4 regions of the Salinicoccus sp. CNSTN-B1 genome follow, and region 2 is predicted to be linked to each of the others. Evidence: riboswitches for the same ligand, from Rfam matches in the RefSeq annotation. Region 2 holds a riboswitch; each other region holds the start of a gene.
What was found. Region 2 has a riboswitch for S-adenosylmethionine ahead of ACYF68_RS12385 (methionine ABC transporter ATP-binding protein). Riboswitches for the same ligand answer to the same signal wherever they lie in the genome.
Positions count from the first base shown of each region.

Region 1 (7,657 bases), 1.0 Mb from region 2:
AATGTGTCGACCTGATATGCCCCACCCTCTTTAGTCAGGATGGTGAATCCATTTTCTTTTTTTATGTGTTCTGTACCGTCTATGATATGCAGCCGGCCTTCATCCCCCATTGCACCAGCAAGCGTGCCACCTCAGCAGGCATGGGTGAATGGTTCTCTTCAATCAAGTGATGATATTTTTCAAGAAAGGCTTTTTTGTCGTTGCGGGAGAGGTACTGATAGACATCACTGAAGATCGGATTGACTTTGATGATGAGGTACTGTAGCCGTCCCACTGTCTCTTGATGTTCAAGATCATAATTCAAGTCCTGAAGTGTGTTGCCTGTACGGCGGAAGAACAGCGATTCATCGATGTTCTGATGCGCCAATTCCTTTTTGAACAGTGTAATGATATCTGTGAGCGCTATTTCATCATTCCGGATTCTATCCCTCAAGATTTCTTCAGTAAAATGACGCAGTGTAATTTCTGTCCGCTCTCCCCTGACAGAAGGCATTTCACCACTGCGGGAAAATAGGGATACTTTTTCCACTTGCTTATCTATAATCAGATAACGCACACAGTCAATCGCCGAAAGACCTGCACCGAGGATTCCGATGTTGTCATCTTCAATGTCTGCGAGTTTCCTTGAGAGGGGGTACGGATCATAAAGGAAGCCCTGACTCCCCTTAAGGTTATAGGGGTCACCGTACCTGAGCTGTCCGATGGTCAGAAAGACGCGGTCATATAACACTTCCTCCTCTTCTATGGAAAGTGTGAATTTCCCGTTGCTGGAATCATATTCGATGCCGTCGACTTTAGCGTATCTCAAGTGGACCCCTTCGTGTATAGACGCAATCGCCTCCAACTGGTCCTTAACATAATCCCCAAATTGTTGACGGCTGGTATACACCTCTTTCCCATTTTCTGATTTAAGCCAAGTTCCATAATCCGGGTGGCTCTCCCAAGAGACATTTCGTCAGCAGGGACATTGATGAGCAGATGCTCATTATCTTCCTGATAAGCTTGCCCTCTACCCATCGTATACGCGTTATCATATACATCAACGGTAATCTCACTAGTGAATCGTTCATCGTGCACAAGATGGCTTAATATGGATACCCCTGTCACGCCACCGCCTATAATCGCCACTTTAGTCTGCTTCATACACCCACACTCTCTTCCTTCTTTACTTATGGTACATTATATAGGTATATGAAAGATTTTGCATTTTCATTCTTGTTTTAAGGAGGTCGGGCGGATGAAAAAGTATATTATCATTTCATGTGGCGCCATGATGGGGCCCTTTCAAGGTATGCGATTGCGTTGTCTTTGGCCACGCTGACGCCCTTTTTCTTTACTGCCACATTGGTCGTCAACCTTCTTGGCGCCTTCGGCATAGGCTTCATCTTCAGAAATTGGCGGCGCGCAATCGATTGTGGCATGACTTTTTGATTACGGGCCTCCTTGGCAGCTTTACAACATTTTCCCTGCTCACCTATGAAAATTATATACTGGTGGAGGCCGGAGATCTCCTGGCACTTTCCATTTATCTGGCGATCAACTTGTTTGGTGGATTCATGCTTGCATTTCTCGGCATGAAATCAGGAGGTGCTTCATGATTAAAATAATATTCCTCGGCGTTGGTGCCGCTCTTGGGGCTTCATTGAGAAGTTACATATCAACACGCCCGAAACTGAAGAGTCTCGCCTTTCCCCTCGGGACCCTCATCATCAATTCAGTCGGCTCTTTTCTGATGGGACTCGTCATCATGTTCCTGAGTACAGGCGGGACACTCTATTTAATCATGGTTACAGGATTCCTAGGTGGGTTCACCACGTATTCATCGTTCACCCTCGATCAATTGAAGTTATATGAACAAAGCCGCTATAAAGCGTTCATCGCATATTCGCTTTTGATGTTTACCGTGCCCTTCCTGGCCCTTCTACTTGGCCTTTACGTTTCCTCTCCATTATAAAAAGTCCGCCCGGCATGGGACGGACTTTTTGTTTTAAACGCGCATGGATGTGATTTTCGTTTCGAGATACGGTTCGATGCCTTCAGGGCCGCCTTCACGCCCCATTCCGCTTTCCTTAAGTCCGCCGAACGGAATCTGTGCTGCACTTGGTTTACCATTGTTCCAGCCCAACACACCGAAATCAAGACCTTCCTGGAGCTTGATGCCATCGCGGTAACTTTCTGTGAAGAAATAAGCTGCCAGACCATACTCGGTATCATTCGCTTTTTCAATTGCTTCATCCAAAGTGGAAAAGGTCTGGATTGGAGCTACCGGTCCGAACGTCTCTTCATTCATGATGACCATCTCATCAGTGGCGCCGGTGATTACTGTCGGCTCGATGAAGTATCCTTCCTCCTTTGAGCCTTTACCGCCCGTCAGGATCTTACCACCTTTCTCCTCTGCATCATTGATGTGTCGCATTACCTTGTCGTAACCATCTTCGTTGATCATCGGTCCTATTGCGACGTCTTCATCAAGACCATTGCCCATCTTCAGCTTCTTCGAAGCATCTGCAAATTTTTCGCTGAAAGTTTCGGCAATGTCTTCATGGACATAGAAGCGGTTGGCACATACGCATGTCTGTCCGGAGTTTCTGAATTTGGAGGCGATCGCCTGCTCGACGGCCATATCGATGTCCGCATCCTTGTGGACGACTAGAGGTGCATGTCCGCCCAACTCCATGGTGATGTTCTTGACTGTTGAGGCAGCACCTTCCATCAATGACTTTCCGACAGCCGTGGAGCCTGTGAATGTTATTTTCATTACTTTATCAGACTCTGTGAAAGCCTCACCGGCATCTTTACCAGAAGCGGTAACGTATTGGACGACACCTTCATCGAATCCTGCTTCCAATGCCAGATCAAGGAATTTCATTGCAGATAGTGGGGTTGCACTTGCAGGTTTGACCAGGAAAGTACAGCCAGCCGCAACTGCCGGCGCCACTTTGCGGGCCATCATCGCAATCGGGAAGTTCCATGGTGTAATAGCCGCGACTACGCCAATAGGCTGTTTGGTCACTACCATGCGCACATCATCTTCGTGCGGTGGTATGGTGCGGCCATATACACGTTTTGCCTCTTCAGCATAATAATCGACATAGCTGCGTGCATAGTCGACCTCACCGCGTGATTCCTGTAGCGGCTTACCATTCTCTTTCGTTATCAATTCAGCGATTTCCTCTTTGTGTTCACTTATCAGCTTGGACCACTCTGTAAGTAGCGCACTGCGGTCATGAGGATTCTTTTTCTTGAACTTTTTGAACGTTTCATGTGCTTTTTCAATTTTCCTGTCAATATCCGCTTTATTCTCTTTTTTCACCCTGTCGATTTCCTGACCTGTTGCAGGGTTCAGTACAATGATTTCTTCAGACATAAATGATTGCCTCCCATTAAATAGAATAAAAGCCTTATAAGAAAATTATAAGGCTTTCAGTCCATCAAAACAAAAGTTTCGCTTATGGATTCAGTTGGAATATCGCTTCTGCTATTTCATCCAGGTCTTTAACCGTATACTGGAACCGGCCGTGGAAGACATATTTCATGAAGAAATTCTCAAGTTCCTCCTCGCCCACCAATACTTTTATGGAAGGGTCACTGGAGTAGTTCGCGATGGAATAGTTGCCGTTGTCTTTAGGGTTGAAGTAGATGATCGGCACAACATCGTACTGGAGCTTGAAGATATTCTTGAGTTTTTCAGCAGAAATTTTAGTTTCTTCAATCGTTTCATTATAATGGTTGACTGCCACATTCTGCTCATTTCCCTTTTCGAATATCAACGTCTGCTCTTTTGCCTTGTCAATATCCAGAAGATCAAAGAAATGTTCTACATAAGGCAACTGATCAAAATTCTCTTCATTGACGCCATGCAGTATATGCCCACTCCAATATTTGGAGTCGATCAAATAGATGCCCGTCCGCGTAAGTACCAGATGATCGATTTTACGGGTGTTCGTGTAATTGCGTGAAGGCAGATACACATTGGATAGTATGTACATATCCGTCTCCCTGATCTTTTCATCTGCCACAAGGCGGTCCTTCAGCTGTAGGAGTGACAAATCGGTCAAGTACTCTCCCTTGTCCACGGTAAACTGGCGCAGGCTTGAAAGTTTATTGTTGAGCAATGTCGTCTCTTCATGGTATTTCTCATTGATTGACGACAATTTCTCTTCATGTTCCTGGCGCTCGGCTGCATTATCGGCCTCATATTGTTCGACCAGTGCGTCCTTCTCTTTATCATACTCCTCCTGGAGCGTTTTCACTTTGCCTCTATTCCTGAAATAATAGACCAGGAACGCAATTGCAACGATAAGAAGCAGAATTGCCACCACGATGAATATCGGATTGGTAAAAATATCTGTATTCATGGACTTTCCTCAATTCCTTTCCTGTTTGACTTTCCCGTCTTAATTAAGACTCCGTTCATTATACCGGAAATGATATATCTTTACATGGGAAAAGCGCGCTTTTCAGGGAAAATAATGTACCTGCATATAAATATACCGGATTAGCGCACTTATGTAATATAGCCCCCTGTTTCGAAGGGGGCTATCCATTTATTTCATCGCGACGCTCTCAAGTTCCGTCTTTATGGCAGTGGCTTTATCAATCTTCTCCCATGGGAATTCCGTGTCGTTACGGCCGAAATGGCCATAGCTTGCCGTCGCTTTATATATCGGGCGCTTTAGGTCGAGCATATCTATGATGCCATCAGGCGACAAGTTGAATTGCTTCCTTATAACCGCTACGATATCCGATTCACTATATTCAGACGTTCCAAATGTATCGACTGAGATCGAGACCGGCTCGCTGACCCCTATCGCATAAGCCAGCTGAATTTCACATTTTGCAGCAACTTTCGCTGCCACGATGTTTTTTGCGATATAGCGCGCAACATAGGCTGCAGAACGGTCGACTTTAGTCGGGTCTTTACCGCTGAATGCGCCTCCACCATGGCGGGCATATCCTCCATATGTGTCGACGATGATCTTGCGTCCAGTCAATCCTGCATCACCTTGGGGGCCTCCGATGACGAAACGCCCCGTCGGGTTGATGATATAACGCGTGTCCGCGTCAAGCAGTTCTTCAGGCACCACCTCACGGATGACGTGGTTGATGAGATCTTCGCGGATCTTTTCCGTCTCCACTTCTTCATGGTGTTGTGAGGAAATGACGATGGTATCTATTCTCTTTACATTATTCTCTTCGTCGTACTCCACAGTCACCTGAGTCTTGCCATCCGGCCGCAGATAATTGATGATTTCTTCTTTACGTACATCTGTCAACCGCTTGGCAAGCTGGTGTGCCAAGGCGATCGGCAGCGGCATGAACTCCTCTGTCTCATCGCACGCAAAACCAAACATCAGACCCTGATCGCCTGCCCCTGTTGAAATGGTTGCCGAATCGCGCGTTTCAAAAGCGTCATCAACACCTTGGGCGATATCTTCAGACTGTTCATCAACCCCCGTCAGTACTGACATCGTCTTATAGTCATAACCATATTTAGCGCGGATATAGCCAATATCTTTGACCGTCTCCCTGACAATTTTAGGGATATCTACATAAGTATTTGTACTTATCTCTCCAACAATCAGTGCCATACCGGTATTGACCACCGTCTCGCAGGCCACCCGGGCATCTTTATCCCCTTTCAGTATCTCATCAAGTATCGCATCGGAAATCTGGTCTGCAATCTTGTCGGGATGACCTTCAGTAACAGATTCCGAAGTGAAAAGTCTACGCTCTGCCATTAACTTTATCTCCTTTAAGTATATTAGCTATCTCCCACTGCAAAAATGCAAAAAAATAGAGCCTTTTTCTCCATAAGACGAGAAAAGGCTCCGCTCTTCCCCTTATCGATCAGAATCACTTCTGCATCCTTTAGCACCTTTCTTCAGTAAAGAGGTTGCTGGGCTTCATCGGGTATGTTCCCTCCACCGGCTCTTGATAAGAGATAACTTAACCTATAATATACTAGATGAGAGGTTTCAAATCAAGGTAATAATATTTGTTAAGTAGCATATGAGATTGTTAACATCGAGTATAAAGTAGTATTTAACCACTTCTCATTAATTAATCTTTATTTTATACATAAAGTGGTTGTTCGTCAAATTATAAATTAAATATATTAAACCCATCCACTTTATTTCTACTGTTTTATTTTTTCCTCCAATGTACGAATCTCCATAAGGAATATCAAGATGAAGTAGAGCTTATAAAAATGGTTTTCATTAGCATCATCCAAATCTATAGCAGTATGAAAGACTTGATTTCTATTTATGATACCCATCTCATTGATGCTTTTCACTTTGTGGTTATCAGGTTTTTCTTGGTCGTAATATCCAAATGTGTTCTCAATTATTTTTACATTGTTCTTGAAAGCTTCGGTGTAGGTGTCGATGAGCTTCTGTTTATCTTCATCATCTATTTCTTCATTAGCAAGTTTCTCTATATGAGCTTCTAAAAGACCACTTATTTCACTGACCCGAACAATTTCCCCATCTTTATCGGCCAGTTTCTTAATGGTCTTTTCAATCAAAATGATTAATACAGGGATGGAGTTCAACCTGTAGCCCAATCTCATCAATGTGAACTGCTTATTAATGAAGGTCGTATTGCTCTCACCTAGAAATCTACACAGGTTGGCTTCCAAATCTGCCTCAGTGTCTTCAAATACTCCATACAAAATCTTCAATAATTGTTGCTCATCCACAGCATCTTCATCTTCGTCCTCATATTCCATTATTCCATACATATCCAAAAACGCAATCTCTACAATTACTGCCCAACCATTATTACTCAGTTGTTTGTGAAATCTATCATTCAATTCATCAACATCTATTGAACTTAACACTTCAAAAGCTTCATAGATATTTACAAGATACTTATTTAGTATCTCTTGGTGCTCATTCAAAGTTTGGACTGCTTTAGCTGCCCTATCTTGTATCGGCTTAAAAGCTTGGCTCATTTTTTCCATTCTTTTTTGATTATCTTCCAACATCTTATTTATTTTTCTACCAAAATCGTCCATTCTGTCCACTCCTTTCCTTTAGTTTAACACCTCTTTCTTAAAAAATAACACAAAAAAAGGACTGAACACTCATAAGAGTATCCAGTCCAATTCTCATCTTGAATCATCATCATCTTGCTAAGTATTTAAACTCTTATATGTAAAGGAACAGTTCTATTTCCAAGTACCCCAATCTCTACCGACTTTACCAGACCTAGCATTCCAAGTCTTAACTGGAACCCACTGGTCAGACTTCAAATCGAGCAGCCAAATGTGTCCATCGGCTCTAGCTTGCTCTCTGTAATCCAGTCTTTGACCTGGCTTCATCCAACCAGAAGATGGAGCGCTAAGCTTTGGTGAGCCCTTACGCTTCTTGATAGGTTTGCTTCCATTAATCCAAACACCTCTAACTGTTCTCCACTGAGTGCCATGCCTGTTAGTTTTCCACTTAGAAGAGGTATTCTTTTTCTTTGCTTTCTTTGGTTTGGCAGGTTTCTTCTTGCCTGACTTAATTCTATTAAGCTCTGCCTGAACTCGCTTCTTAAATTCGTACCACTCTTTGTTATAAAGAATGACTGCTGGACACCATTTCCCTGTATTGAATCTATCAGCTTTCTTTTTAGTAGAAGGGTGAGCATTTCTTGCGTAGTTCATATC
Region 1 is NZ_JBTWMN010000004.1:1,061,171-1,068,827, reverse strand. Features, by position in the region: gene ACYF68_RS06435 (hypothetical protein) at 1-110, opposite strand, end outside; gene ACYF68_RS06430 (FAD/NAD(P)-binding protein) at 80-889, opposite strand; gene ACYF68_RS06425 (FAD/NAD(P)-binding protein) at 805-1,143, opposite strand; gene ACYF68_RS06420 (hypothetical protein) at 1,261-1,431, shown strand; gene ACYF68_RS06415 (fluoride efflux transporter FluC) at 1,413-1,598, shown strand; gene ACYF68_RS06410 (fluoride efflux transporter FluC) at 1,595-1,954, shown strand; gene ACYF68_RS06405 (NAD-dependent succinate-semialdehyde dehydrogenase) at 1,988-3,367, opposite strand; gene ACYF68_RS06400 (nuclease-related domain-containing protein) at 3,450-4,358, opposite strand; gene metK (methionine adenosyltransferase) at 4,548-5,741, opposite strand; SAM riboswitch class I at 5,841-5,944, opposite strand; gene ACYF68_RS06390 (hypothetical protein) at 6,140-7,021, opposite strand; gene ACYF68_RS06385 (SH3 domain-containing protein) at 7,175-7,657, opposite strand, start outside.
Region 1: linked by a shared signal. The riboswitch ahead of metK (methionine adenosyltransferase) and the one ahead of ACYF68_RS12385 (methionine ABC transporter ATP-binding protein) in region 2 are both predicted to bind S-adenosylmethionine.

Region 2 (7,657 bases):
GAAGAAATGCTGGACTATCTGAAGTCGTTGGCGATTCTTCATCAACAGAAATATCTGCTTGATTCCACATTGCTGTTTCCAGCCTCCAATTGAGCAAATTCCGTTTATTGCCAATACGAAATGGGGTATTGTTGTAAAATGAGTAAATAGGAAAGACAAAGGGGTCTTAGATGAAGATAAATGAAATAGTCGATGCTTTAGGGGAGCAATTGTTAAAAAGTATAAATATGGAGGATAGGGTGGAGAAGTCGGTTTCAGGGATCACATCAATGTACCAGGACATTGAACCGGGTCATGTGTTCATGCTCAAAAACTCTGCAACTTCAGAGCATTATTTTGATGCTGCTTCAGCCAATACTCCTGCTTTCATCATCACGGATTTTGAGGTCGGCCGTTTTGATGACAGAAACGTGCCTGTAGTATATGTCGAGGATTTCATGAAAGCCGCGAATAAGATGGCAGAATTTTTTTATGGTAAGTCTATAAAAAAACTTAAATATATAGCAGTCACTGGCACGAACGGGAAGACGACAGTCAGTCATTTCATCGGCAGGCTACTGTCTAACCTCGGTTGCAGAACGGCAACTGTGGGTACTCTTGGAATATTTGACGATGCCTACCAGAAAGTGCCGTTCCGACATACTACTCCAACCACACCAATGCATCTGGAGTTCGCTGAAATCATCAAACATTTCGCCGATCGTGACTATGACTACATCGTCTATGAAGCGACGTCGATCGCCCTGGATCAGCGGCGTACTGATTTTATCTGGAATGATATGGCCATATTCAATAATTTCAGTCCGGAACACCTCGAATACCATGGAACTGTAGAGGGATATTTGGCAGCGAAGTTGAAATTGGCTGAACGGAGTACATGTATCATGGCGAATGCCGATGTACCGGAGTATGCTTCATTGACGCGCCAAGGGAGGCATTTCTCCAAGCTTGGAGGCGCCTATTATCATTATCGGACAGAGCCTGACCACATCAATCTAAACATCGGCGGATTGAGCTATACGGTTTCACCAGGATTCATTGGAGAACATAATTACATCAATCTGGCTACTGCTATCTTCGGACTTGTGGAGGCAGGTTTTTCAGCTGATGCTGTCACAGAAGCTTCAAGAGGCATCCAGGCACCGGTGCATCGGTTCGAAATGTTTTCAGAAGGGCATTATGACTTCATCCTGGATTTTGCCCATACCCCCGTCGCCATCAATGAGTCCATATCGAATGCGATGAAGTATGCGGAGGCAAAGGCCAAAAATCTGATGGTCATGGTGACGGGCATCGGATTAAGGGGACAGGATAAAATCAGGAAGACTATGGAAATGGTGCCGCAAAATGTCCCTTGCCTTATCCTGGCAGCAGAGCAAGTCGGCTACGAAGATGAGGAAGCGATCGTCCAGATGATGGAGAGGCACTTGCCGGAAAGCTACAATGATATGGAAATAATCACTGCGTTCTCAAGGCAGGAAGGTATTGTGCAGGCGATTGAACACGCAGGAGAGGATACCCTGATTCTGTTGACAGGGATCAACGAACCCCAGAATTACCGGGGCGCCATGGTGGAGCATGATGATCGGGAGTTCATTTCAAAATATATTAGCGGGAAGCAGAATAAAAAGATAGGACCCTTATTGAAGGGCCTATCGCATATTTTCTACGTATTCCTTGATGGCTTCAGCCTGATTGTACTGCGTGTCCTTTGCGCTGTACAGCAGGGTGACATTATGACCGTCACTTTCTTTCCGGAGTGTTTCGAGAAGCTCTTTGTGTTCTTTGAGTTCCTTGAAGTAATCTTTCTTGAACGTCTCCCATTTTTCCGGGTCGTGGTTGAACCACTTCCGAAGGTCATTTGAAGGAGCGAGTGATTTGTGCCATTCATCATGGTCGAGATCTTCTTTTTGATGCCCCTTGGCCACACTCCATCGACCAGAATGCGTTTTCCGTCCTGGGAGGAAGAATCGTCATACACCCTTTTTGTTTTCAACATGATATCACCTCATTATGATCGTGCCCTTTATTGTATGAGGGCAAACAAATAAAAAATAAAATGGATATATAATTGAAATTTTTATCCATTTTATTTAATGTATAAGTAAATGAAGATAACGTGGGGGATTACTATGAATATTAAAGGTGTAGATATCGGAGCGGGCATGCCGAAGGTGGTTGTATCCTTCTCGGGTAATTCAAAGGAAATGATTGATGAGGAAATGGAAGCGGCAAGGAGGAACACCAGTGCATTCGATATCCTTGAAATCAGGAGTGATGCATTTGATGCGTTGAGCCGTGAAGATCATATAGAAATGGTCGAATATATCACAAGCCATATGGCCGGGTATCCGATCATCTATACGTACCGGACATTAAAAGAAGGTGGGAAAGGCCAAAAGACGGCAGCTGAATATGAATCATTGCTTGCTGATGTGATGGAACGGTGCAGCATCGATATGGTGGATATTGAATTTTTCATGTACGAAGACATCATCGATAACCTCGTCGCACGCGCGAAATCCAAGGGGATAGGCATCATCCTCAGTCAGCACGATTTTCAGGACACTCCCCACTTTGACGAAATGATGGCAACATATCGGGATATGCTCGAAAGCGGAGGAGACATTTTAAAGTTGGCCTACCAACCAGTCGGGGACGTGATGTCCTCAGCATATTGAGTGCAGTCCATGATGCCCGTCAACAATTTGATTGCAGGGTGGTCGGCATCGCAATGGGGGAACTCGGGAAGATTACCAGGGTGGCCGGCGGAGTTTTCGGTTCATGCCTAACCTACGGTTACATACTTCACAAAGCTGCACCTGGCCAGATTCATGCAGAGGATCTGAAGGAAAACCTTAGGTTGTTTGAGGAAGATAAATAAAAAAAGTGCCTCGGAAGGGCACTTTACTTGATTATATATTTGATTTCAGGAATTCCTGGACGGATTCAGGTGACTTGGCATCTGCAGAATGCAGGTGGGCGAGCTTCTTGCCGTTCTGGAAAACAAGCAGGCTCGGAATCCCCATGACATCATTTTCATCCGCAGCTTCAGGCACATCATCCCGATTCAGTTCATACCAATCAATGTGATTGTATTCTTCCAAGATGGGATCGATGAACATGTTCATGCGCGTGCAGTCCGGACACCAGTCCGCGAAAAACTTGATGATGATCTTATCATCACCTTGAATTTTTTGGCTGTAATCATCGTATGCAGTAATCGGCTTCATAATCATACTCCTTTATATATCGATATGTTTCAGTCTACCATCTTTTTTTATAATATGAAATTATGCCAGGCCCCAACACCCATAGAAAACTTGAAAACAATATCTTATAATTAAACTACTGGAGGAAATTGATGACTATATTGTATGAGTATCCAAAATGTACGACTTGCCGTAAGGCCAAAAACTTCTTGAAAGAGAATGATATCCCTTTTGAGGATATCGATCTCGTGAAAAATCCTCCATCCGGAGAGAAAATATCGGAAATGGCCAAGAAATCGGGAAAAAGTTTGGATGAATTCTTTAATTCACGTGGAAAAAAGTTCAAGGAACTGGATCTCAAGACGCGCCTTGATACTTTATCCGACGACGAGAAGCTTAGCCTGCTGGAGGCGGACGGGCTACTCATAAAACGGCCGTTGCTCTATCACGAAGAAACCGTCCTGCTCGGTTTTAAAGAGGCAGAGTATAGGAGAACTTTTGATATGGGTGATTAACCTTGCTTAAATGGCAAAGTATGTGAGAATATATATGTGTATAAGAAAAAGGAGGTTTTTATTGTGGCATCACCAAAAGAATTCAAGTATTCAGAAGACCACGAATGGGTCAAGGTGGAAGATGGTAAAGTAACACTCGGCATCACTGAGTTTGCACAATCAGAACTCGGGGACATCGTATTCGTCGAGCTCCCTGCTGAAGGTGACGATATTACAGTTGGGGAATCATTCGGTAGCGTAGAATCAGTTAAGACAGTATCTGAATTATATGCACCGGTAAGTGGTACAGTAGTCAAAATCAATGAAGAGCTGGAAGATAGCCCTGAACTCGTCAATGAATCTCCTTATGAAAAGGCCTGGATGCTTGTTGTCGAACTTTCCGACGATTCACAAGTCGATAAGCTGATGGATGCGGATGCTTATGATGAAATGGTAGACGCATAGAACACTTGAACTCTGGACATTGTCCAGAGTTTTTTAAAACCTATCATGAACCAGAGGTGATGGCTGTGCAGGTTTCTGATAAAATACTCATTGTAGAGGGAAAAACAGATAAGCACCGCATCGAGGAAGTACTGGTGGAGCCTGTACATATAATATGTACGCATGGTACCATGGGAATCTCCAAGTTGGATGAGATCCTGGAAGAGTCGAATGGCTCTGATGTCTATATCCTGACCGATTCAGACAAGGAAGGCAGAAAGATCAGGCAGTGGTTCAAAAGGCACATTAGTGAGGGCACGCACGTTTATATAGATTCGAACTATGGTGAAGTGAGTCGGTGTCCACTTGATTATCTGGCGATGTTGCTCGCACACCATGGATTTTACGTTGATGAAAGACTGCTCATGAAAGGTAAGTTCGAAAATGAAGAAATCCTCCGAAAAAATCGATATAATCAGTCGTATTCAAGCTGAAGACACTTTCATCCTGTACTGCTATGCGCCAATCTGTGCTAATTGCCGAATTGCTGAAAAGATGCTGGACATAGTGGCAGAGATGAAAAACTTCTCCTATACAGCAGTGGACTTGAATTATGAAAAAGAATTGATTGAGACATATCAGATCCGCTCTGCGCCAGCACTGCTCCTTTTTAAAAATGGGGAGTTGAAGGAAGAAATCTATGCATTTCACTCCGTCCCCATTTGACAGAAAAATTAGAAGAATTTTTTGTTGACGCCTAGACCGACTGGTGCTATCATGGTTAACAATCGAATAACAAGACTCTTATCAAGAGTGGTGGAGGGAAGTGCCCTATGAAGCCACGGCAACCGTCATTATGACAAGGTGCTAATTCACTAGATCTTAGGATCGAAGATGAGAGGCTGCGGATCATACCAGAAGCCTACTCATTTTTTGAGTAGGCTTTCTTATTTTTATAGGCAGGAGTGGAGCATGATGATAGACATAAAAAAAGCGACCAAAACATTTAAGACTAAAGCTGCAGATATAAAAGCAGTGGACGGGGTGGATCTGCATGTCCGTCAGGGAGAGATATTTGGGGTGATAGGCTACTCTGGGCTGGAAAGTCCACACTGATCCGGCTGCTTAACGGCCTCGAGCGGCCAACTTCAGGTGACGTGGTAATCAGCGGAGATGCCCTCACTTCGATGACGCGTCCTGCACTTCGGAAAAAACGTCAGAAAGTTTCTATGATTTTTCAGCATTTCAATCTTCTCTGTCGAGGACGGTCGCTGAAAATATCAGTTTTCCGCTTGAAATTGCCGGTGTGCCAAAAAAGGAGCGTGAGAAGAGAGTCGCTGAACTGATTGCTTTGGTCGGATTGGTGGGGCGTGAAGATAATCATCCAAGCCAATTGTTGGGCCGAAGCAACGGGTGGGGATTGCCCGCGCATTATCCAACCGGCCCGAAGTGCTGCTGTGCGATGAGGCGACAAGCGCGCTCGATCCGGAAACGACCGATGAAGTGCTGGATCTGCTGGTCAGGATTCGGGATGAAATGGACTTGACTATTGTTCTGATTACCCACGAAATGCATGTGATCCGTAAAATCTGTGACAGAGGTGCTGTCATGGAGAACGGCAAGGTAGTTGAAACGGGACCGATCATAAAATTGTTCCAGAATCCTGAACATAGCGTGACGAAACGATTTGTCAAAGACGATATCAATGATGAAGAATCAGCACTGTCTTTTGAAGAGGTAAAGAGATGTTCCCAGCTTCAAAGATTCTGAAGCTTGGATTTGTCGGGTCCCAGTCCAAGGCGCCCATCGTTTCCCAAGTCATCAAAAAATACAACTTGGACTTGAATATATTGTCTGGCAACATCAAGCGGACCAACAACGAATCCTACGGTCACCTCTACGTTGCCATAGAAGTGGACGAAGAGAAGTTGGGGCTTCTTGGTAAGGAGCTTGCCGAGCACGATGTAACAGTGGAGGTGGAGCAGCAATGATGAATTTTGTGGCAGCATTCCAGGAAATGCTCTCTTTTGAGAATGTCAGGTGGGGAATGTGTGGACAGCTACACAGGAAACCCTCTATATGACGGTAGTTTCCACCGCGTTCACCTTCGTCTTCGGCCTGATTCTAGGCATCATCCTCTTCTTGTCATCCAAGAAAGAGCATGTAGCAAGTGCGCCGATCTATGGCGTAACGGCTTTCCTCGTCAATTTGTTTAGGGCTATACCGTTCATCATATTAATCATATTGCTGATACCATTCACTAAAGTGTTGATGGGCACCATCATGGGCTCCCAAGGTGCCTTGCCGGCATTGATCATTGGGGCGTCCCCCTTCTATGCAAGACTTGTGGAAATAGCGCTGAAAGAGATTGACAAAGGTGTAATTGAAGCAGCGGAGTCCATGGGGCAGGCACTTGGACAATCATCAGGAAAGTGCTCCTGCCGGAGTCTCTGCCGGCATTGATATCAGGAATCACAGTCACGGCGATCATGCTGGTCGGTTCCACTGCCATTGCAGGAGTCATCGGAGCCGGTGGGCTGGGCAACCTTGCCTACATGGTCGGTTTTACCAGAAAGCCAGAGCGATGTCACTCTGGTCGCAACGATAATAATATTGATAATCGTTTTTATCATCCAGTTCATTGGAGACTTCACCGCCAAAACTGTGGATAAAAGATAGCCATCATTATAAATACAATTGGAAAGTAGGAATTGATCATGAAAAAATATCTATTGTTTTTTACCCTGCTGGCATTTGCAATTCTCCTGACAGCGTGCGGTGGTTCCAAAGATGCCGTTTCAGATGACAGCGAGGAAAGTGCAGAGAATGCTGAAACAAGTGAAAACGAAGAAACTGAAGAGGCTGGCGGAAAACTCTCGATAGCCGCTTCTCCCGCCCCACACGCCGAAATTCTTGAAAAGGCAGCCAGCCTGCTTGAATCAGAAGGAATCGAACTTGATATTTCAATCGTCAATGACTACACTACCCCAAACCGTCTTTTAGCGGATGAGGAAGTCGATGCAAACTACTTTCAGCACACACCGTACCTCAAAACGGAAAAGGAATCCCACGATTATGATCTAGAAAGTGCAGGGAACATCCATATAGAACCTATGGCCGTCTATTCGAAAGACTATGATGCACTAGAAGACTTGCCAGATGGCGCAACCGTTCTCGTTTCCAACAACCCGGCTGAAGAGGGACGCTTCCTGTCATTCTTTGTAGACGCAGGGCTGATCGAAATCGAAGAAGGCATCGATATTGAAGATGCAACGTTTGATGACATCACCAAAAATGAAAAGAATTTCGAATTCAACAACCAGACAGCACCAGAACTCTTGGTTGAAATGTACAATAATAATGAAGCACCCGCAGTAATCATTAATTCGAATTTCGCGCTTGACGGAGGCTTGAATCCAGTGGATGATTCAATCGCCATTGAAGAGGGTGATTCTCCATATGCAAATCTGGTGGCAGTACGTTCAGGAGACGCAGAACGCGATGATA
Region 2 is NZ_JBTWMN010000004.1:2,105,411-2,113,067, reverse strand. Features, by position in the region: gene ACYF68_RS12430 (DUF1722 domain-containing protein) at 1-93, shown strand, start outside; partial or broken gene ACYF68_RS12425 (Mur ligase family protein) at 171-1,526, shown strand; partial or broken gene ACYF68_RS12420 (DUF488 domain-containing protein) at 1,653-1,999, opposite strand; partial or broken gene aroD (type I 3-dehydroquinate dehydratase) at 2,109-2,884, shown strand; gene ACYF68_RS12410 (thioredoxin family protein) at 2,916-3,233, opposite strand; gene ACYF68_RS12405 (Spx/MgsR family RNA polymerase-binding regulatory protein) at 3,365-3,727, shown strand; gene gcvH (glycine cleavage system protein GcvH) at 3,791-4,171, shown strand; gene ACYF68_RS12395 (toprim domain-containing protein) at 4,237-4,644, shown strand; gene ACYF68_RS12390 (thioredoxin family protein) at 4,595-4,876, shown strand; SAM riboswitch class I at 4,952-5,051, shown strand; partial or broken gene ACYF68_RS12385 (methionine ABC transporter ATP-binding protein) at 5,126-6,141, shown strand; partial or broken gene ACYF68_RS12380 (methionine ABC transporter permease) at 6,141-6,829, shown strand; gene ACYF68_RS12375 (MetQ/NlpA family ABC transporter substrate-binding protein) at 6,868-7,657, shown strand, end outside.

Region 3 (7,657 bases), 550 kb from region 2:
GGGCATTCTTGCATCGGACACTGCTAATGATGCCCGCCTCCAGGTGACCAAATTCATTATTAATGTGGGATAGTCATTCGTTCTTTTAGAGATGTTACGCTAGAAGTCTGTCTGCCAGGCGTGGCAAAGTCATTTCACAATCTGAAGAACTGGGGATGTGTGATGGACTTATATAAACATCAGTTCGTCCGTGGCAATATGAGTGTAGGCCATGCATAATCACTTCTATGATTTCTTTTGTCGGAAAATCATTTGAGTGTATCATGTGTGACTTTTTTTATGTGTCTAACTTATTTTTAAAATCGACGAATATGGCATAGGATATACTAGACTAATGAATTTAATATATATAATCTTTCCTAATTTAAAAACCTTTATATAATTAATAATGTGCCGTCTAATCCGACTGATATATTTTGTTTTCCTTTTTCAACTTTTTCTTTAAAGGTTTGAATATCTGTTTCGTATTTATTATCAAGATCTTCAATAACTTCTTCTAAATTGTTTATGTTCTTTTCATATTTACTTAATTCTTCATTGTTTATATTATCGTATAAGTATTTATTAGATTCTAGGTCTTGAAAGTTTACATGATTTATAAGATGATGTTTTATAATTTCATAGAAATTGCTTAACAAACCAATTTTGAAACCTTCTAACTCCACCATAGTGTAATCTAATCCATAATGTGTTTCATTAAAATTTCTATTATCCATTAAAATCTCAACTATATTATTATAATAGTAAATGTAGCTTCTAGTTATATTAAGTTCTATTTTATTTTCACCTTTGTTCTCTTTTGGATCAATATCTTCCACTACTAACTCATCATTATTATTAAATTTAGTTAAAAAAACTTGTCTTTTAAAAGAAGTACAGCTAGTTTTGGTTTGTTTATTTTTATGAGATGTTAGTATAACTTTAGATACAGATTCTAACTGGTTTTTCGCGTTTTCGATAACATCTCTTTTAAATCTTTCTGCACTTGATCCTTTACATTCAAATAGATATGCAATGTTACCTTTTAGGCCAAAATAATCCGGAGCTTGGCCAGTCGTGCTAGTGACCGCTAACCTAACGTCTTTTAGATGATATACACGTTTAATATTGTATTTTTTTTCAGTGAATAATCTGCAAATAATCATTCCAATATAAAAAGAAATATTACCTTTATTAGAAGTTTCAGCTATTTTATAACTATAACCTTTATAATAATTATTATTTTCTTCTTTTAAAGACATATCGATTAATCTTGCATAAAATATTACACCACTTTTGTCCGGAGACTTTCTAGACATCCCCCATCATCACGGAATGTCGATAAAGATCAGCTTTTCTAATACTTTTAGAATATGCTTTAGACTTATTTTCTGATTTACTCAGATAATCCATTGTACTATCATAATATTTTACCCTTACATTAACTATCGAAATCACCTTTTCTCTACTTTAATTATATTTAGTATATACCAATTTTTAAATTACACAAAATTCAAAAATTAATGACCTCCTTTGAATTAAACACAAGTTCTTGAATTTATAATTAGTCTTCAAATCATAAATTTGAAAGTATATTAAAGTTAATAAATTTTATTAACCTCATATTGATTTAATTTAGCTATATTATCCTTTTTATTTTGACATAGGTTTTAGGTTAAGAGACTGTCAATAATTATGTATAAATGAAGGCATTCCTGTTCATGTAGTGTGCATTATCCGCTGAACATTTCAGCTAATTCTGCACGGGCCTGGTCAAAACCAATATGGCACCGTGTCGCAAATCGTTGGTTATATGCTTCAAATTGAGTGACCAGGAAAACAATCAAGGGCGTCCGCGTTCGTAAACTGCTCTTTGCGCTTACTGTACCGTTTGATCTGCTTATTGAATGACTCAATCAGGTTTGTGGCGTAGATGCTTCTCCTCATTGCTTCGGGGAAATCATAAAAAGTGAACAGATTCGGATTGGCTTTCAACGATTGCGTGATTTTGGCGTAAGATTTCTTTCACTTCTCGGTAAACGCGTCCAAAGCCTGCTAAGCGTCTGCTTTGTCAGTGGCACAATACAAGGACTTCAGGTCCTCACAGATTTCTTTGCGGTCCGATACACGAACCCTGTGAGAAATGTTGCGTGCAACGTGAATGAAATACGTCTGGTATTTCGCTTTTGAAAACACCGAATGAATAGAATACTGTCTTTGATGCCTGTGAGTCCATCAGAAATGAAGAGCAGGACGTCCGACACGCCCCGTGCATGAATGGCTTCAATCAATTCCTTCCAGACATGGGCAGATTCGGTCGGCGCGACGGTATAAGCCAGGACTTCTTTGGAATTATCTTCTCGAATGCCCACAGCGATATAGACAGCTTCTTTCGAAATCGTCCCTCTTTTACAGGCAGGAATGTCGCATTCAGATACACACATACCGCTCGGATAATGATCGCTGGCGGAATATCGCCACCTCTTCTGTGACCGCCTGAGTCATGTTTGAAATGGTCTGGGCGTATAGTGGTTCCCATACATCCGTTCAATCAGATGAGAGATCACAGATATCGTCACCCTTTTTTGAAACATGTGGATGACAAAGGATTCCAGTGTGTCATTGGAGCGCTTATAGGGCGCAACAGTCTGTTGCTTGAAGTCTCCGTTCCGGTCCCGGGGGATGGCGATCTCTAGGCCCCCGTATTCTATATGTAGGGTGCGGGAATAGGCGTCGTTTCTGGAGTTCCCGGGATTGAAACCCACGCGGTCATACCTTTCATAATCCAAGAACGCAGTCAGTTCGGTTTTAAGCAATGAGTTCACCGTCGTTTCCAGGTGCTGGGGAAGAATTCTGTGACATCTCCTTTTTTACTAGAGCTTGAATAATATCTGATGTAAAATGATTCATAGAGGTGTCCGCTTTTCTTAGATTCGGTCTAGTAACTTAATCTTACAAGAAAAGGACACCCTTTTTCTATTTATTCATTTACACAAACTATTTTACACTCTCTTTAAAAGGCCATGGGTATATTACAATATTAATTTGATCAGAAAATAATTATGCTCTCAATAATTTTAATCCTCTCCTATACCCACATAACTAAACTTTCCCCGACATTTCCAACACACATACCGCTTCTCATATCCCTTTAGCGGTTTCAAAATCATCTTCGTCGTCTCATCACATAAAAGCACTTCGGGATCATTGGCCAACGCCCGCGCGATACCGACACGCTGCTTCTGTCCGCCACTCAAATTTTTAGGATAGCTGTCCATCTTATCGCCTAAGCCCACAAGCGCCAGCAGCTCCTCAATACGCGATGGCACCTTCTTCTTATCGTAACTGCTCGCCTTCAACACAAATTCTATGTTCTGATAGACCGTTTTAGTTTCAATCAGATTGAATTGCTGGAATATCTTGCCGATCTTCTGACGTTTTATACGCAGGTCCCTCCCAGCCAACTTGCCTAAGTCTGTTCCATTAACATTGATGCTGCCGGTAGTCGGCTGCTCCAGCAAGTTGATCAGGCGCAGCAGGGTACTCTTCCCCGCCCCACTGAAACCGATCAGACCGAAGATCTCACCCCCACGAATGGAGAGGGTCGTCTTTTTCAAAGCTTCTATCCTTTCCCCTTTAACAAAATATTCTTTAGAGACATCGGTAATTTCAATAGCCACGCCACCACATCCTTTTTTTAATAAAAAAAGCCATCTGCTAAATGCAAATGGCTTAAAGATATCTATCTGCCAAGCATCAGCTTGTAGGATTTAGCACAGTGCCATAACAGCCTGTTGCTGAAGCTTCATAGGGCCCAATCCCTCCACTTCTCTAGATAAATGTATTTAATTGAATGAATTTCACTTTACTCTAGATAAATGAATTGTCAATATTTTAAAATAATCAATCTTCTAATAGAACAAAGTTTTAAATGTCGCCGATTGTAAAATTAAGCTAGACACATAAAAAGGTCACGCATGATACACTCAAAATGGTTTTCCGACCAAAGAAATCATAGGAGTGATCATGCATGACCCATACCCATATTACCACGGATGAACTGGTAATCATAGAAGCCCATTTCCATCACGACACACCGATTTCTCATATTGCGAAACGGATTGGACGTGCCCGTCAGACGGTTCATAATGTCATCGCATATCTCAGGGACGGGCACACTGCGTTGGACTATTACCAGCGCTATCAAGAAAACAAAAAGCGGTGTGGTAGAAAACGGATTGTCCTGCCAGCCGACCAACAGGCGTATATTGAAAAGCAGGTGGCTCAGGGCTGGACGCCGGATGTCATTGTGGGTCGGCAGGAAATGCGGATTGATTGTTCAATTCGTACGCTGTACCGGATGTTCAAGCGTGACATTTTTGATGCGGCCACATTGCCGATGCAAGGCAAGCGAAAACCAAATGGGCACCAGGAACGCCGGGGCCGACAGACCTTCAGGCGAAATATCTCTGAAAGAGCAGATGACTATCCCTCTTTCAATGAAGAATTCGGTCACCTAGAAGGCGATACCATCGTCGGTGTCCGTCACAAGAGTGCCGTCATCACGCTGGTCGAGCGCCTGTCAAAAGCCATTATCACCTTGAAACCCAAAGGCAGAACCGCACTGGATATTGAGGCTGCCATTAATACATGGTGCCAAGAGATGCCTAGAAACCTGTTCAAGTCGATCACCTTCGACTGTGGTAAAGAATTCTCCAACTGGCAGTCGATGAGTAATCGAAATGATCTATCCATCTACTTTGCCGATCCGGGCACACCATCACAGCGAGGGTTGAATGAACATTCAAATGGATTGCTCAGAAGGGATGGCCTGCCTAAAGATATGGATTTCAACACGGTCGACCAAGCTTTTACCTCATCGGTTGCCGCCAGAAGAAACCATATCCCAAGAAAATCATTGGACTACCGTACACCGTTGGAAGTCTTTTTGAGTTACATGGGTGACAAGGAACTGTCTAGCTTATTTTGACAAACGAAAATATTATAAATGCACCACTTTGTTTAATTTGGATTTCTAATTTTTATATTGTTAATTAGCCTCTTTCTAATATCAATCTCGTTTTTAGACCCTATGTATACACTCATTGCTTCAATAATGTTTAGTTCGTACCCTTCAATAACACCTAGATCTAATTGATCCTTGACAGAGGAGTAGCCTAAGTAACTAATCACATCATTCGTACTTCCTGGAAATATAAAAACGTTTACAATCTCACTTTCTTTATCCATTAAAGAGTGTCTATAAAAATATTGCTTTACTAAGTCCGACCATCCTGGCAATTTTCTCGGTGCATACTTTATTGTATAATATTTAGCATCGAGAATATAAAGTGTTTCATCTTCACGAAGCATTATATCAGGTATTTGAGAAGTTTCAGCGATATCCCCGGATACTTCCCAGTATGGCTTAGGCATTTTTGGAGTATCATCAGAGTCATTCTTAAATATACTTCTACAAATATCTTCCCATATCCACGGAAAATTGAATGTTATAATTTTAAAATTATTTCCAATACTATTTTTTCCGACTCCTAATAGAAATTCTTTTAACTTTAAAAGCAAAATAAGCCTACGCTCTTCATAACTTCTATTTATTTCCATGTCTAATAGATAAATTAATTGATTTATATCAATATTTAATTCTACATCATCTATATATGAATCAGTAACTCCTAAAAACCATCCGAAATTTTTGATACTTTTAGAAATAGCATATCGATGTAACAATTCTATCTGATGACTTATCTGTTTGTGATTTTTAGTTATTAAATCTAAGTAGATTGGCTGCCCATTCGATATAGTTGGGTAAGATTCTTTAATGGTCCTAGACCAATTAATATTATTACTCGAATTAATATTATTTTCTATTTCTCTAAATTGAATCAAACCATTTGCTTCGAAGTCCTCAATCAACCACATTGCAGCGGAAAGTATATTAGAATTGTCTCCTACACCTTCCCAAAATTCTGTTTTTAAATGTGGTAATAAATTCTCCTGATACTTATTAATAGTTCTCATTAAAATTTTAGCATGTTTTTTTAATATATCTGTATCATCCGCTAATGAATATCCCTTAGGGAAAATTATATAGATTATGTTTTTATTGATAAGCACTCCAGTACAATAAAAAATAAGCTTATCTTCTTTAAGGATACACAGTCCCTCTTCAAACCAACTCATATCTAATAAATCGTAATATTCATATTTTTCGTATTTTTCCAATTCTACAAAACAATGCAGATAATAATTTTCTTCTGAAAATATATAGTTATTCATTCTCATAATCTCTTTCGTTACTTAATTCTTCATGTTCTTCCTCTTCTAAAAATTCAAAATCAATTTTAAAAACGGGTTTTCCACAATTATAATCATTAATTAATTGAGACAAAGTGGTTATTTCATCTGCAAAGAAACTACTTTTTTGCATTTTAAATATGTCGTCCCATAAGTACATCAAAAGTTTATCTGATATCATTTCAGCTTTTTGGGGTTCACCTGGTTTTAAGAAGTAAGGGCCAATATGTCTATCTTCTCGTATACCTAAAGTTGCTAGCATATTATTTATTTTTGAAACAAATTGATGCCATCTAACAAACTGATTATTATATGGTACTAATTCATTTTTGTGAATTGCTTCATTTAAATTTATTGGCATATATTTAAATATCCATCTTCTCTTAAAAGCTGAATCCATTACGAATACACCTTGATCAGCACTATTCATGGTACCGATTAAATTTAAATTAGAAGGTAATTTAAATTCTTTGTCATCTTGGTTGAGGACATCTGAGTTTCTCAAGTATTTTAAAACTTCTAAATTTGATACCGAGTATATACTTTCACCAAATGAATCACGATCTAATAATTGAAACAAATCTCCAAAAACCGCTGGCGCATTAGCTCTGTTCATTTCTTCTATTATTAAATTAAACATCTCAGAAGAATTCTCTTTTTTTGCTTTTAATGCTCTTTCTAGTATTAGGGTAAAAGGGCCTGGAACAAATTGATAATTAATTAAAGGTTCTCCTTTTTGAAATTCTTCTCCATCTACTGTAAGAAGACTATAATTCGGATTACTTACCTTTTTGTATAAAGGTTCAGGCCTGAAACTCCCTACAAAATCATGATATGTATATTCTGGGTGAAAAGTTACTCTTGTACTGTTCTTATTAAAATAAATTTTGTTAGCTTCGTTGCTTTTCCCTGTTCCAGGGGCACCATATATAATCAAATTTTTTCCAGGTTCACTTGGAAATTCTTCGCTATCGAATACATCTTCTCTAGTACTATAATAATTTAAATGACTATTTAAATCTTCTGTAAGAACGGGCCTAAAAAAATAAATGAACTTATTTTCTTCATCGGTCTCCTCTCTAGTTATCTCCATTTGACTGACTCCTGGGACGACTATACTTCTTATAAGAGTTACAATAGGTTCTTGATCAGGTATATTTTGAGTGCGTATATAAAATCTTCCATTGGACGCCATATGTTTTTCCACATTAATATTTAACCTATTCTCATCACATTGCTTCAATTCATCTAACTTTTTCTTCCAATAATCTAAAGTAACTTCGCCACTATACTCTAGTCCATCAGGAGGAATAATATTTAGAATATATTCAAATTTCACTGTAAACATATATTTTTTTAAACC
Region 3 is NZ_JBTWMN010000004.1:1,555,572-1,563,228, forward strand. Features, by position in the region: gene ACYF68_RS09225 (hypothetical protein) at 375-1,298, opposite strand; partial or broken gene ACYF68_RS09230 (IS256 family transposase) at 1,798-2,804, opposite strand; gene ACYF68_RS09235 (ATP-binding cassette domain-containing protein) at 3,057-3,659, opposite strand; SAM riboswitch class I at 3,719-3,821, opposite strand; gene ACYF68_RS09240 (IS30 family transposase) at 4,010-4,969, shown strand; gene ACYF68_RS09245 (LlaJI family restriction endonuclease) at 5,002-6,276, opposite strand; gene ACYF68_RS09250 (AAA family ATPase) at 6,269-7,657, opposite strand, start outside.
Region 3: linked by a shared signal. The riboswitch ahead of ACYF68_RS09235 (ATP-binding cassette domain-containing protein) and the one ahead of ACYF68_RS12385 (methionine ABC transporter ATP-binding protein) in region 2 are both predicted to bind S-adenosylmethionine.

Region 4 (7,657 bases), 1.6 Mb from region 2:
CATCATCGAGAGGAAGAAGGACAAAATAATACCCATCATAAAGATGGGTAGTGGGTACCATCTACGATCCATCCTGGACACCTTTTACCGTTTCGCAGAACAGTTCATAATCTGTCATGATCGGTTTTCCAGTTGCGGGATCGATGGCGATTGTACCATTTATATTGAAGACTTCGTTTAGGATATCATTCGTCAAGACATCACTTGGATGTCCACTTGTGATGATTTTCCCTTCATTCATTATTACTAGATGATCGGAGTACTTGATGGCATGATTGATGTCATGGAGCACCATGACGACCGTCTGCTTCGTCTCCTCATTCAACCTTTTGACGATGTTCAAGGTTTCCAGCTGGTGGTGGATGTCAAGATATGTCGTCGGCTCGTCAAGCAGCAGTACATCCGCTCCTTGGGCAAGCAACAGGCTGATCCATACACGCTGCGCTTGTCCTCCTGAAAGCTCGCTCATCATACGGCCTTCAAATTCAATGGCGCCTGTTTCCTTCAATGCCCAATCGATTATCTTATAGTCATCCGGCTTCAAACTCTGGAACCGCTTAAGATGTGGATAACGGCTGAAGCTGACAAGATCGCGTACTTTGACATCGTACTGCAATCTGTTCTTCTGGGATAGGATGCTGACCTTTTTGGCGATGTCCTTGGATTTCATCTGACGGATATCCATATCATTGATGTAGACCCCGCCTTCTTTTGCAGAAATGATTCTCGAAATCGTCTTCAGCATGGTCGATTTACCACATCCGTTCGGCCCTATTATGGTCGTAATCTTCCCTTCCATCAGTTCCATATCAATATCGTCCAGGATCGTCCGGTTATTAAGCTCGATTGTTATATCCTTCAGTTCTACACGCGTCATGTGAGACACCTGCCCATCATTTTTTCGTCAATTCTTCAACGATGACATCCAACTCGTGTTCGAGCGAATAGGGGTCGTTGTAATAGAATGTCGGAGAATCGAATTCGATTACCTGATCATTTTGAACAGCGTCGAGATTTTTCCACACTTCTGTTTCGCGGTATGCATTATCTGCACCGGAATCTCCCGTTCCGACAAATATATAATCCCCTGCATATTTCTCCACTTCTTCAGCCGATATCTTTTTCCACCCTGTCTCCACTACTTCTTCCTGAGTTGCTTCAGGGACTTCCATATCGAGCTCCTGATAGATGATTTCTGTACCGCGGCCCCAATTTGTACCGTAGACATAAATGTCTTTGGCAAACTGTTCCATGACTGTGGCGGTGGCGCCTTCAGGCACGGCTTCTTCAACTTTTTGTCGGGCTTCTTCCGTCTTGGAATCCCATTCTTCCAGCCATTTCTCCGCCTTGTCTTGATTACCTGTAATGTCTGCCAGTTCTTTATGGATATCCAGGTAGTTCCACTTCGCATAGTCGATTGGAATCGTTGGTGCCACAGATTTCAGTTTGTCGAGGTTCTGGTCTGAATTGAAGGCGATAATCAAATCAGGATTCAAGCTCATGACCTGCTCGACGTTTCCTTCCTCAATCAATTCTATGTCTTCAGTATAAGGTTTCAACACTTCACTTTCTGTAACGCGCTCATGCACGCCCACTACGTTCGCGTCCATCTGCATCAGATTGCCGAAATAGCTCGTCGCCAAAATGACGATGCGTTGGGGGTCTTCAGGTATTCGACCTCTTCGCCCGCATCGGTCGTATAGGAAACCATTTCTTTATCCTCTGTGCCGGATTCTGAAGTTTCTTCTTTCGCGTCAGATGTTTCTCCATTAGAGTCTGATTCCGAGGAGGTGCCGCCTCCGCATGCTGCCATCAACATTACAATGAAAACCATAAGTAATCCAAGCCTTTTCTTCATATATGTACCCGCCTATATCAAATTTTTAAGTGCTGTATATTGATAATCATTCTCAATGACTTTATAATAAATGACCAAGAAGCAAATTTCAATGACTAAGGGTGAAATATTATGAAAATTTCCGACACACTCATAATCGGAGGCGGGCCAGCTGGATTATATGCCAGTTTCTATGCAGGATTGCGTGGCATGAGCGTACAGCTCATCGATCATCACCCCGAACTCGGAGGAAAACTCAACATCTATCCCGAAAAGATGGTCTGGGATATCGGAGGCGTCGCGCCTGCGCCTGCCGACCAGATCCGCCAGCAGATGATTGATCAGGCAAAGACTTTCGATCCGGAAATCCATGTGTCTACGACATGTGAAGCAATCCATCAACACCAGGATTATTTCGAGGTGGCTACAGACAAAGGACCGCTATTCAGCCGCACGCTCATCGTCGCTTCCGGCCGGGGCATCTTCTCGCCCGTCAAACTTACAGTCGAAGGTGCGGAGTCTGGTGGATTCAGCAACCTCCATTATACAGTCAAGCGCCTTGATCGTTTCAAAGGACGTGACATCCTCATCTCTGGCGCCGGCAACACTGCCATTGACTGGGCAGAAGCGCTGTGCAATATCGCGTCATCCGTCACCTTGATCTACCGGAGCGAAGAGATGAAGGGGCACGAGGCGATGATCGCCTCCCTCCACCAAAAAGAAAATCTCCATATGTGTCCGCAGTGCCAGATCGACGCCCTCATCCCTGATGAGATAACAGAGGAAATTGCCGCTGCCCGCCTGTCCAACGGCCACATGATTGATGTCGACGATGTCCTGGTCAGCCATGGATATGAATCAAACTGCACATTCCTCGACGCGCTAAGGGGAAAAATTCCATTAAACGAGCACCAGATGATATTGACTGATGATATCGTCGATACACCTGTGCCGGGATTATTTGCATGTGGCGACCAGATCACCTACGACGATAAAGTACACCTCATTGCAGGGTGTTTTACAGAGGCGGCACAAGCCGCGAACCACGCCAAGAAATTCCTTCAATCCGATGCGCCGGCAGAAGGCATGGTCTCTTCCCATAACGATATATTCAAGGAAAAGAACAGACAGCTCATCAAAAACAGACGATGAAGGCCCGAGGCCCATCATATGGTTCCAGCCGCACACTATTGACACTCCAACTAAAAAAAGGTAGAGTGGATTAAAATTAAATCGAGAAATTTCTTATCCAGAGAGGTGGAGGGACTGGCCCTATGAAGCCTCGGCAACACCCAAGGGACTGTGCCAATTCCAGAAGCGTCATGCTTGAAAGATAAGAAGAGATATCATTGCCCTCTTCTTCCATATGTAGAGGGCTTTTTTATTTTCTCAGACCACCAACCATCTGGAGTGATAGATTATGACAAAAAACACCCGCGGTAATCCCCTCGCACTATTGCCCTGCTCGTTTTCGTACTGCTTTTCCTTGGAACCGGCATCGTGGCGCAGGACTTCTATGCCATGCCGATTACCGTCGCGGTGATCATCGCCATCATCGCCGCCATGCTGCTCAAGCCAAAAGAACGCCTGAACGATAAAATCGCTGTGCTCACCCGGGGTGCCGGACAGGAAAACATCATGCTGATGGTCATCATCTTCCTGCTTGCCGGCGCTTTTTCACAAGTTGCAGAGAATATGGGGGCCGTCGACTCGACCGTCAACTTCGGGCTGGCCTTTCTGCCAAGCAGCCTTCTGCTCGTCGGCCTGTTTGTGATTTCATGCTTCATCTCCATCTCGATGGGCACATCGACCGGTACGGTCGCCGCGCTGGTCCCCATCGCCGTCGGCATTGCAGGCCAAACCGACCTTGCTTTGGCGTTGACTGTGGCGACGGTCATAGGTGGCGCAATGTTTGGGGATAATTTGTCCATCATCTCTGACACGACCATCGTCTCCACCCAATCCCAGGAGGTGAAGATGGTGGACAAGTTCAAGACGAACTTTCTGATCGTCCTGCCCGGTGCCATAATTACGATGATCATACTATGGTTCATTTCGTCCGGCCAATCTGCAACTGCTGGAAGCGATGGGGGTTACAGCCTACTTAAGGTGTTACCGTATCTGCTTGTCCTCATCATCGCACTGATCGGCGTCAATGTACTGCTCGTGCTTTTGAGCGGCATCGTGTTTGCAGGAATTGTCGGTCTTGCCGACGGTTCCTATACAGTGACTTCGCTGATGGCCGCTGCCGGCGAGGGCATCGGTAACATGCAGGAGATTGCCGTCATTACGATACTGATCGGCGGCCTCATCGCACTGATCCAGCATTACGGCGGAATCGACTACCTGCTCCACTTCATTACGGACAGGATCCATACTAGGCGCGGGGCTGAGTTCGGCATTGCCACCCTGGTCAGCGTGACCGATTTGAGTACCGCCAACAATACAATTTCCATCATCATCACAGGCCCCCTCGCCCGTGACATTGCTGATGAGTACGGGGTCGACCGTAAGAAATCCGCCAGCATCCTCGATATTTTCGCCTCGGCATTCCAGGGCATCATCCCCTATGGTGCACAGATGCTTGCAGCGGCCGGGCTGGCCAGCATTTCACCCATTGCCCTTATACCGTTCGCCATCTATCCAGCAATGCTGCTTATCTCTGGACTTATCGCCATCGCCATCGGATTCCCAAAGAAGTTGAATTCCTGACGAAAATAAAGCAGCCCCTCCATGCGTCATCGACGTGCGGAGGGGCTGCTTTATTTTAGTGTTTTCCCATATTCAAGGCGACAAGGACCATCATTTTGACCCCGTCGCTGAAACTGTCTTCATCGATGCCGAACTTAGGGTGGTGGTGGGGATACTCCATATCCTTCTCGCGGCTGCCTGCACCAATGAAGGCATATGTCCCTGGAATCTTCTGTGAGAAAGCCGAGAAATCTTCTCCGCCCATAGCCATCGGATATTCAAAGATGGCTCCACCGAATTCCTCCACTGCAATCTCTCTGACCTGGTCTGTCATATCATGATTATTGATGACAGCAGAATAGCCGTAGTTGAAGGTGAAATTGAACGTCGCATTGTACATGCTGCATACACCTTCGATGGCTTTTTCCATCCGCTCTTTAACTAACTCCCGTGTATTTCCATCTATAGTACGGACACTGCCCTCAAGCATCGCAGTATCAGGGATTATATTTTTTGCGGTGCCTGCATTGAATTTCGTCGTAGAGATGACCACGGAATCCAAGGGGAAGTAATCCGCGAAACGATGCTCTGGAACTGGGCGACGATCTGACTGCCGATCACCACCGGATCGATTGCGTTTTCAGGCTGGGAGGCATGGCCGCCGCTCCCTTGGATCTTAAGCTCGAAAGTATCTGAATTGGATGTGACTGCACCGTTGGTGATGCCAATCTTGCCGGTTGGAATCGGTGTGAAAAGATGCTGGCCATAAATGAAATCGAGTTCATCGAAAAGCCCTGTCGCCACCATTTCGCGCGCCCCGCCCGGCGGCACTTCCTCAGCGTGCTGGAAAATCAGATAGATGGTGCCATGTAGCTGATCAACGTTTTTGCTCAACACTTTTGCTGCCCCGAGCAAAATGGCGGCGTGGCCATCATGGCCGCACGCATGCATCGTCCCTTCATTTTCAGACACAAAATCGATGTCTTCACGCTCTTCCTGGATCTCAAGCGCATCGATATCCGCCCGGAGGCCAATCTTTTTCCCGGGATGAGCACCCTTTATCACGCCGAGGACACTTGTGTCAGTCGGCCGTGATACTTCAATACCCCCATTTCAGAGAGTGCCTTTTCAATGTATCCACTCGTCCAAACCTTATGAAACGACACTTCCGGATGACGATGCATCTCCCTTCTCCATTCTTTGACTGCTCCCATAACTGCTTCTATCTGTTGATTGACATTCATTTCCATTTCTTCCTTGATATTTATTTTTCAGGCAAGTAGATTGGTCCATCAATACCCAGAGGGATGCCGATCAAATACCATACAATCAGCAGGATCGTCCAGGCAAAGAATAATACGATCGAATATGGCAGCAACGCTGACAGCAAAGTACCTAGTCCTGCGTCCTTGTCGTACTTTTGCGCAAAAGCCAACAGCAATGGTAAGTAAGGCAACATTGGAGTAATAGGATTCGTAAATGAATCCCCAATCCGGTAGAGCATTTGGGTGAAGGCCGGATCAAAGCCGAGCAGCATGAACATCGGAACGAAGACCGGAGCCAGTATTGCCCACTTTGCAGAGGCGCTGCCGATAAGCAGATTGATGAGGCCTGCCAGTAATATGAAACCGATGATGAGAGGGATGCCGGAGGCATTCGCCGCTTCCAGTAAGTTTGCGCCCTTTATCGCAATGATCGGCCCCAGGTTACTCCAGCTGAAATAAGCGAGCATCTGGGCGGCGAAGAAGACAAGCACGATGTAGCTTCCCATCGTCCCCATCGCCGAACCGAGCATGCTGCCGAAATCTTTGGTCGACCGGACGGTCCCCGCCTTCATTCCATAGACCAAGCCAGGCACAAAGAAGAAGATGGTCAGTATGAAAATGATCGAATCCATAAAAGGAGATTCCTGGATGATTGAGCCTGTCTCAGCATTACGGAAAATCCCATTTTCCGGCAACAGAAAAATCATGAATACAACGAAAGTCAGCAACGCAGAAATATTGGCCCACCGCAACGCTGTAATTTCTTTCTTTTCAAGGGGTTGATGATCAGCCGTCTCCATCCCTTCATATGTACCGAGGCGAGGCACCGTGATTTTCTTGGTTACGATATAGACGATGAACAGCAGGAAGAAAGTCGCAACTGCTGTAAAATAGTAGTTCATCAATATATTGCCTGTGTAATCCGGCGCAATCAGCTGGGCCGCAGGTTCTGTGAACGCAATCGCCAGCGCCTCCGTCATGCCTGGGATGAGGTTGGCGGCAAATGCCCCAGAGAGGCGGCATAAGCCATGACCAGCCCGACAAAGGGGTGATAGCCAAGCTTCATGACCACCATCGCCGCGATGGGTGGTAGGATGATCGGCGCTGCATCACCGGCGACATTGCCGAGTATGCCGACGAGGATAATGGCCGGGAGTATAAGCGCCTTCGGCGACACTTCGATCGCACGTTTCATTGCAGTCTCAAAGTAGCCTGATTTATCGGCGATGCCGATACCGATTATGACGACCAGCACCATGCCAAGTGGGGAAATTCACTGAAGTTCGTGATTGCTCCAGTGAATATGCGGACGATCCCCTCTCCATTCAGCAGGTTCACCGCTTGGATCGTTTCACCATCCGCTGGGTTTTCAGCTTCCCAATTCATCATGCCCCCAACGAATGATGCACCGAGGATGATGAACATGAGTATGATAAAGAGCACAATCGGGTCGGGCAACCTGTTTCCGACCCGCTCGACGATATCGAGAAAGCGGCTGAACAGGCCTTTCTTCTGATTATCTTCCATAAAACACCGCCCCTTCAGTTAGAATTTTTGACAATAGTTTCATTATTCCAAATATCAAAGGAAATCACAACGGTTATTTTAATATTCTAAAAATAGATGGTTGAGAAGATAACACCTCGAATATTCGAAGCCCTTTGGTAACCATCAGAATTATTCGATAAAAATTCAGTCTCAATGTTTGGACACCCCATTGTTGAGGTAAACATGTATAGAAACGTGTCGATTGTAAGGTCGGCACCAAATAACATAGGAGTGTGTTAATTTTATGACCGAGTACTCGAGGAAGATATTCTAAAGATGGCTGAGGAACAAAATGTGAGGTACATCAGGCTTCAAT
Region 4 is NZ_JBTWMN010000004.1:482,318-489,974, reverse strand. Features, by position in the region: gene ACYF68_RS02915 (hypothetical protein) at 1-72, opposite strand, end outside; gene ACYF68_RS02910 (ABC transporter ATP-binding protein) at 62-877, opposite strand; gene ACYF68_RS02905 (ABC transporter substrate-binding protein) at 894-1,643, opposite strand; gene ACYF68_RS02900 (hypothetical protein) at 1,616-1,858, opposite strand; gene ACYF68_RS02895 (NAD(P)/FAD-dependent oxidoreductase) at 1,970-2,989, shown strand; SAM riboswitch class I at 3,080-3,177, shown strand; gene ACYF68_RS02890 (Na+/H+ antiporter NhaC family protein) at 3,338-4,549, shown strand; gene ACYF68_RS02885 (M20/M25/M40 family metallo-hydrolase) at 4,605-4,958, opposite strand; gene ACYF68_RS02880 (amidohydrolase) at 5,033-5,593, opposite strand; gene ACYF68_RS02875 (hypothetical protein) at 5,590-5,772, opposite strand; partial or broken gene ACYF68_RS02870 (AbgT family transporter) at 5,793-7,320, opposite strand; partial or broken gene glnA (type I glutamate--ammonia ligase) at 7,618-7,657, shown strand, end outside.
Region 4: linked by a shared signal. The riboswitch ahead of ACYF68_RS02890 (Na+/H+ antiporter NhaC family protein) and the one ahead of ACYF68_RS12385 (methionine ABC transporter ATP-binding protein) in region 2 are both predicted to bind S-adenosylmethionine.